2 regions of the Salinicoccus sp. RF5 genome follow, and region 2 is predicted to be linked to the other one. Evidence: a T-box and tRNA genes for the amino acid it is inferred to sense, from the RefSeq annotation. Region 2 holds a T-box; the other holds one or more tRNA genes.
What was found. A T-box is a leader RNA that pairs with one kind of tRNA and senses whether it is charged. The one in region 2 lies ahead of LLU09_RS01235 (valine--tRNA ligase), so its partner is inferred to be a tRNA-Val.
Positions count from the first base shown of each region.

Region 1: it has a tRNA-Val gene. The T-box ahead of LLU09_RS01235 (valine--tRNA ligase) is inferred to sense a tRNA for this amino acid. The anticodon was not compared.

Region 1 is NZ_JAJGRC010000003.1:291,052-294,697, forward strand. Features, by position in the region: gene rlmD (23S rRNA (uracil(1939)-C(5))-methyltransferase RlmD) at 1-45, shown strand, start outside; gene LLU09_RS10685 (hypothetical protein) at 88-615, shown strand; gene LLU09_RS10690 (arsenic resistance protein) at 624-1,556, shown strand; tRNA gene LLU09_RS10695 (tRNA-Val) at 1,882-1,953, opposite strand; gene LLU09_RS10700 (MFS transporter) at 2,470-3,646, shown strand, end outside.
Region 2 is NZ_JAJGRC010000001.1:211,218-214,863, forward strand. Features, by position in the region: gene LLU09_RS01225 (cytochrome c) at 18-446, shown strand; gene LLU09_RS01230 (AbrB family transcriptional regulator) at 552-1,625, shown strand; T-box leader at 1,658-1,864, shown strand; gene LLU09_RS01235 (valine--tRNA ligase) at 1,909-3,646, shown strand, end outside.

The sequences.
Region 1 (3,646 bases), on a different contig from region 2:
GTGGAGCTTGTCGCATTGCTGAGGAAAAAAGATTCAACATTATAGAGATATGCATGGGTGGGTGGAGAGATTATGGAGGAGGCAGTTATGAAGCAATATCAATTCAAGCTTTCCGTAGATTCAAACAGAAAATCGGTAGCGATAGAAAATGATCATAATGATCCAGTCGGTTATGTTGAAAAAGCAGCCTTGAGGAATTGTGAAAAGCGGAATACCTATTCATATACCTCCACTCAAGGGGAGTCACTGATACTGGGGTTGAAGAAGCGGAAATTCAGGGATATGAACATTTCAAAATATATCATCGTAGCAGATGACATCGAGCTTGTATTCAAGGAAAGGCCGGGGACCAGTCTGCTCCATTTCCGTGTCGATGGCCGGATTGACGATCAGTTCATGAGCATCGAGGAGAACTGGAGTGGGGATATGGAAGTCTACTTCCATGGATATCATATTGCGACGGTAAAGGAGGATGTTGCCAGTGGAGATACCCTCATTCTGGCGGACCCTCACCTGGATGACCACTCCCTCAAATTCGGCATTCTCGTCCTCATGTACTTCATGTTCAAAGTCTATAAACGGGAATCCTGGGATATTGCCAATCTGCTGGCATAGGGGGCGCCATGAACAGGCTTGAAAAATATCAGCCGCTGATTCTGCTCATTGCCATATTTATGGGAGTTACGATGGGCGGCGTCGACAGTGTCCAACAGCATGCCGGTGCCTTCATCGCTCCCTTCCTCATGCTCATGCTTTATGGATTGTTTCTGCTGATGCCATTGAAACGGATATTCACTTCATTCAAAAAGGTGAAGTTCGTGCTCGTTTCACTCGGCATCAATTTTTTATGGACGCCCGTCATTGCATATGCAATCGGCATGGTCTTCCTTTCAGAGCATCCATTGATATGGGTCGGGTTCGTCATGTTGACAGTGACCCCGTGCACCGACTGGTACCTTGTATTCACCGGCCTGGCGAAAGGGGATACGGTGCTGTCGGCGTCGCTGCTTCCGATCAATCTGATTCTGCAGCTGATCCTGCTGCCCGCCTATCTTTATCTGTTCTTCGGATTTGAACAGAGCACCGGACTGTCATTCCCGGGCATCATACAGAGTGTGCTGCTTGTGGTCGGCATCCCTTTTCTACTTGCACTGCTGACGAAGCGCTTCCTTCCTTCAGAAGGCAGAGTGGAGGGCTTCTTCGACACCTTCAATGTCATCTTTCTTGGACTTGCCGTGACCGCAATGTTCGCTTCCGAACGCGATACACTGCTTGAGAACTTTGATGTCGTCATTCTTCTGCTGCCGCCGTTGCTGCTGTTCTTCCTGATTACCTTCATAGTGGGGAAGGGGGCAGGCAGACTGTTCCGGTTCGGCAGGAAGGAATCCGTCAGTCTGATCATGATGACACTGGCACGCAATTCTCCGCTTGCACTCGCCATCGCCGTTACAGCATTTCCGGAGCAGCCGCTGATCGCCCTGTCCCTCGTCATCGGTCCCATCATCGAACTGCCGGTACTGGGTCTTGCTTCGAGAATACTGATCAGGCATAAATAAAAGGTAGAAAAAGAATTCCGAGTAGTCTAACGCAGACGAACCTTTGAATGTAGTAAAGTAGAGGAGGTGCTCATCATCAAGTGAATTGGTTTAACTATAATGTTACTAGGCGCATTGATGTATCGGACCTCTGTAGCCAATGGAGCAGAGACCTTTTGGACCAGTGTGTCCATGGTGCTACTGTTTATTGCTGCTTACATACTGGCTGTTGGAAGCATAAGAGATAAGCGAAAGAAATAAAATTAAGTTATTGTTTTATTACTTGATATTCAAAACATAAAAAACATCCAGTCTATTGACTGGATGTTTGCGTTGTGGTGCTGGATGGTCTGTACTGGGATCGAACCAGTGACCCCTTCGATGTCAACGAAGTGCTCTCCCGCTGAGCTAACAGACCCTACTTTTATTTATCCGTCGGGACCCTGAAACAATAATTTCAACACCTGATGTACAAGTGCCTGTCTGATGGATCACGATTTAAAAACTACATGTTCAAATTTACAATGTTATCCCGGAATTGTCAATAACCAAATGACGATTCCGGGAATTATTTTTTCCTTGGTGATATCAGACTTCTCTACGGCTATGAAGACCGTCATTTATTGTCTATTACTCCATCTCCTCATCTTTGTCATTTATTGCTTCAGTGGGCAGGCAATGCCATCAGGATGACGGCTGCTCAATATATGTTTATTGAAATATGATGAACGGAATTAGTTAAGATGCCATGTTTCATTGTTATATGTCGCTAAATTAGTTTACTTGTAAAATCAACTACCATAGCTTTTTCAGATAATTGCATATAATACATTGAAAGCGCTTTTAAATTATGCTATATTCTAAACATAATTAGTTTATCGTATAAATTAATTGTTTCTAAATTATGTCCAACGCAAAAAGGGGAGCAAAGATCATGGCGAGACCAAGAATTGAAGGTGAATTTTCAAGGGAGCAGTACCATACGGCGAAACTGTGGCAGATTGGTGCCTTTGCACTGAACAACACAGCGACGAACCTATTCCTATTCGGTATGGGGTTTGTCACATACTATGCGACGGGCGTTGCGGGGCTGACGGTGATGGTCGTCAGTACGATACTTGCACTCATGCGGGTGTTCGACAGCATCACCGATCCGCTGATCGGCTTCATCATCGATAAGACCGAGACGAAGTTCGGAAAATTCCGGCCAATCATGGTGTTTGGGAATGCAATACTCATTCTGACATTCCTGCTGATGTTCAATGTCATCCACCTGTTTCCGGAAAGTCTGCACCTCATCATATTCATCATACTGCAGTTCTTCTACATCATCGGCTATACGATGCAGACGACTGTCACCCGGGCAGCTCAGACGGTTCTGACGAATCATCCGAGACAGCGGCCGCTGTTTTCGATCTTTGATGCGATATTCTCGCTTTCACTATTCACATTCGGTCAGCTCTATGCCTCCCAGTACATGATCGGTAAATATGGAGATTTCACCGAAGCCTACTTCACGGAACTCTCCTTTACTTTTGCGGCCATCTCAGCACTCTTCACAGTGCTGGCGGTAGTGGCGATATGGGGGAAGGACAGGAAAGAATTCTATGGTATTGAAGATATCAATGTCAAGACGCGGTTCCGCGACTACTGGCCTGTACTGAAGCGCAACAGGGCGCTCCAGATGCTCGTCCTATCTGCTGCGACCGACAAGTTCGCAGCGATGTTCATGAACCAGCAGGTGGTGCAGGTCATGCTGTTCGGCATCCTGATGGGCAATTTCGCCCTGAGCGGACAATTCAGCCTGATCATCCTGATACCTAGCCTTTTCATCGTCTTCTTCGGTGTAAGATACGCCCAGAACCTTGGTCTCAGACGTGCATTGATTCTTTTCTCCTATATCGGGACAATCTCCTTCACGCTGCTATTCGTACTGATGGTCCTTTTCGATACGGAACGCTTTGCGCTCGGCAACTGGGGAATCCTGTCCATAACGTTCCTGGTCCTGTATTCCATTGGGCGCTCCGTCAGCACCCTGACGCCGTCCATCGTCATACCGATGATTGCCGATGTCTCGGACTATGAGACTTATGAGTCCGGGAGGTATATCC
Region 2 (3,646 bases):
AACGGGAGGTAGTTTGAATGGCCAAGGACAAGGATAAGCACATATCCGACAAGGATATGAACATGAAAGGCAAAAGAGATGAAGATAAAGTCTACATCGAAGGTCAGAACAGGGAAATGATCGAGCACAAAGAGGACAACAAGAAGAACCCGCTCATGTGGATCATTCCAATCGTCATCGTCCTGTTGATTCTTCCACTGATCATCAACCAGTTCAGTGGCGGTGGAGATGAAGAGGATGGTTCGACATCGACCACTTCCGGAGAAGAGGAGACACAGGAAGAGGGGATGACTGAAGAGGAGAGCACGGAAGAAGGCTCCGGTTCAGAAGGATCTGAAGAAGAGGAAAGTACTGAAGAGGACGCATCCGGTGATTCAGAGGAAGAAACTACAGAAGAGGATTCTGGATCTGGGGATTCAGAGGAAGAGACCTCTGAAGGCAACTAGAATGAATCCTGATACAACCCCGCAGCAGTGGATACTGGGCGGGGTTGCATTATGCGTGGATATTGTTTTGGATTCCGAAATAATCAAGGGGAGGGGGCAGGTCCGATGAAATATATGAACCTGGTCTTCCTGTTCATCGCTGCAATCGTCCTGTCTGCCCTGCTCCAGTGGGTGGGCATGGTGCTGCCATGGCTTTTCGGAGCAATGATGGCAACAGTCCTGTTCTACAGGCTGGTGACGAAGGCGTTCCATTATCCGAGATGGCTCGGCAACGTCGGCCTCGTCATCATCGGGGCGGAGATCGGATCCGCCTTCACTCTGCAGACACTCAGTGATATGGCAGACGACTACATGAACATCATCCTGATTTCACTGTTCATCATCATTCTGAGCCTGATTCTGGCGCGGTTCTTCATGAAGATGACCGGCTGTACAATGGAGACGGCGGTCCTTTCCTCGATTCCGGGGGCATTGTCACAGATGATTGTGATGGCAGAGGAGGAGAAGCGTGCAGATCTGCTGCTCGTCACGATGACGCAGATGTCCCGCATCGTACTCGTCGTCATATTCGTACCGCTGATCGCGAGCCTCACGAAAGGGCAGGGAACTTCTGAACTGAATGAAACTGCTGCACCCCTCCTCTCAGTCGTGACATGGGATATGCTCTGGATCATTGCAGCGGTTCCCGTCATCATCCTCATACTGATGAAATTGAAGTTCCCCGTCCCATTCATGATGGGGCCGATGCTGGCCATACTCGGCTGGAACATGGCCACGGACTATACATTTTCGGTCGACACGGAGTTCATGTATGCAGCACAGCTGTTCTTCGGCATCCGGATCGGCGTCCAGCTGTCGGCGCTCATCACCCAGCTGAACAGCCGGATGATCGCCGCCATGTTCATACAGAATGTACTGGTGATTGCAGGGACGATGGGCATCGTGCTGATGTTCCTGCTCGTAACAGACCATAATTTCACCGATCTGTTCCTGAGTGCGGCACCCGGCGGCATCGGACAGATCATCATCGTAGCTGTTGAAATGGGGGCGAACACGGCGATGATCTCCAGCTATCACATATTCAGGATCTTCTTCATCCTCCTGATCATCGCCCCCCTCATAAACTATCTTCTGAGGCGGAACAGGCGCCGGCGCCAGCATGCGGATGATGGGGCTTGACAGCGCCCGGGTGTTGGAATACTATAAAATTAATGCAATAGATGAAGGCAGGAGAGTAGTGGTGTACGGGTTACAGAGAGCATGTGGATGCTGTGAACATGCCGAAGTATGCCATGAAAGTAGTCTGCATAGATCAGTCCTGAACCAAAGTAGGGCCTGACGTGGGATGAGCGTTAATCGTCTCGAGTGCAGCATTTCATGCTGAATCTAGGTGGTACCGCGGAGCTTCCGTCCTATAGTCATGGACAGGAAGCTTTTTATTTTGTCTAAAGGAGAGAATGTTATGGAAATGTCCAAGAAGTACGATCCAAAAACGGTTGAAGAAGGTAAATATGAAAAATGGGTGGAAGCCGGATATTTCAAGTCCGATGCGTCTTCAGACAAGCCGCCGTACTCCATCGTCATTCCGCCGCCGAATGTGACGGGGAAACTGCACCTCGGCCATGCCTGGGATACGACACTGCAGGATATCATCACGCGCATGAAGCGCATGCAAGGCTATGAGGTCCTCTACCTGCCCGGCATGGACCATGCAGGCATCGCCACACAGGCGAAGGTGGAAGCGCGCCTGCGCGAGCAGGGCGTCACCCGTCATGAGCTCGGCAGGGAAAAATTCCTTGAACGTGCATGGGACTGGAAGGAGGAGTATGCCGATTTCATCCGCAGCCAGTGGGAGAAGCTCGGCCTGGGCCTCGATTATGACAAGGAACGCTTTACGATGGATGAAGGCCTGTCGAAAGCGGTGCGGAAGGTCTTCGTCGACATGTACAACAAGGGGATGATCTACCGCGGTGAATACATCATCAACTGGGACCCGGCAACACAGACTGCCCTGAGTGACATCGAGGTCATCCATAAGGAAGTTGAAGGGAACTTTTATCATGTGAAGTACCCGCTCCCTGACGGCAATCATCTTGAAATCGCAACGACACGCCCGGAGACGATGCTTGGTGATACGGCGATCGTCGTCCATCCCGACGATGACCGCTACAAGGAGTACATCGGCAAGACCGTAACGCTGCCGATCATGGAACGGGAACTGCCGATCATCGCAGATCCGTATGTCGATATGGAATTCGGTACCGGTGTGATGAAGGTGACGCCGGCACACGACCCGAACGACTTTGCGCTTGGCGAACGCCACGAGCTGAAGCGAATCAATGTCATGAATGAGGACGGTTCGATGAACGACCTTGCAGGCAGATATGCAGGCATGGACCGTTTCGAATGCCGCAAGGCACTGGTCAAGGATCTCGAGGCGGAAAGCTACCTGATCAAGGTGGAGCCGCATATCCACTCGGTCGGACATTCCGAGCGCAGCGGAGCTGTCGTCGAGCCCTACCTGTCCACACAATGGTTCGTCAAGATGGACGACCTTGCCAAAAAGAGCCTGGACAATCAGGATTCCGATAATGCGATCAACTTCGTACCCGAGCGCTTCGATGCGACATTCCGCCGCTGGATGGAAGATATCCGCGACTGGTGCATTTCCCGCCAGCTCTGGTGGGGACACCAGATTCCGGCCTGGTATCATAAAGACTCCGGAGAGATGCATGTCGGCATGGAACCGCCGGCGGACGCAGACAACTGGGTCCAGGACGAAGATGTGCTGGATACATGGTTCTCAAGCGCACTATGGCCATTTTCCACGATGGGATGGCCTGAAGAGACGGAAGATCTGAAGAAGTTCTTCCCGACCAATGTACTCGTGACCGGGTACGACATCATCTTCTTCTGGGTGGCGCGGATGATCTTCTCCTCCCTTGAGCATACAGGTGAGAATCCGTTCGATGATGTACTGCTCCATGGTCTGGTGAGGGATGAGCAGAACCGGAAGATGTCCAAATCCCTCGGCAATGGTGTCGATCCGATGGATGTCATCGAAAAATACGGAGCAGATGCCCTGCGCTACTTCCTGTCCACAGGAACAACACCGGGACACGATCTCAGATATTCCGACGAAAAAGTCGAATCCGTCTGGAACTTCATCAATAAAATTTGGAACGCCTCGCGCTTCAGCC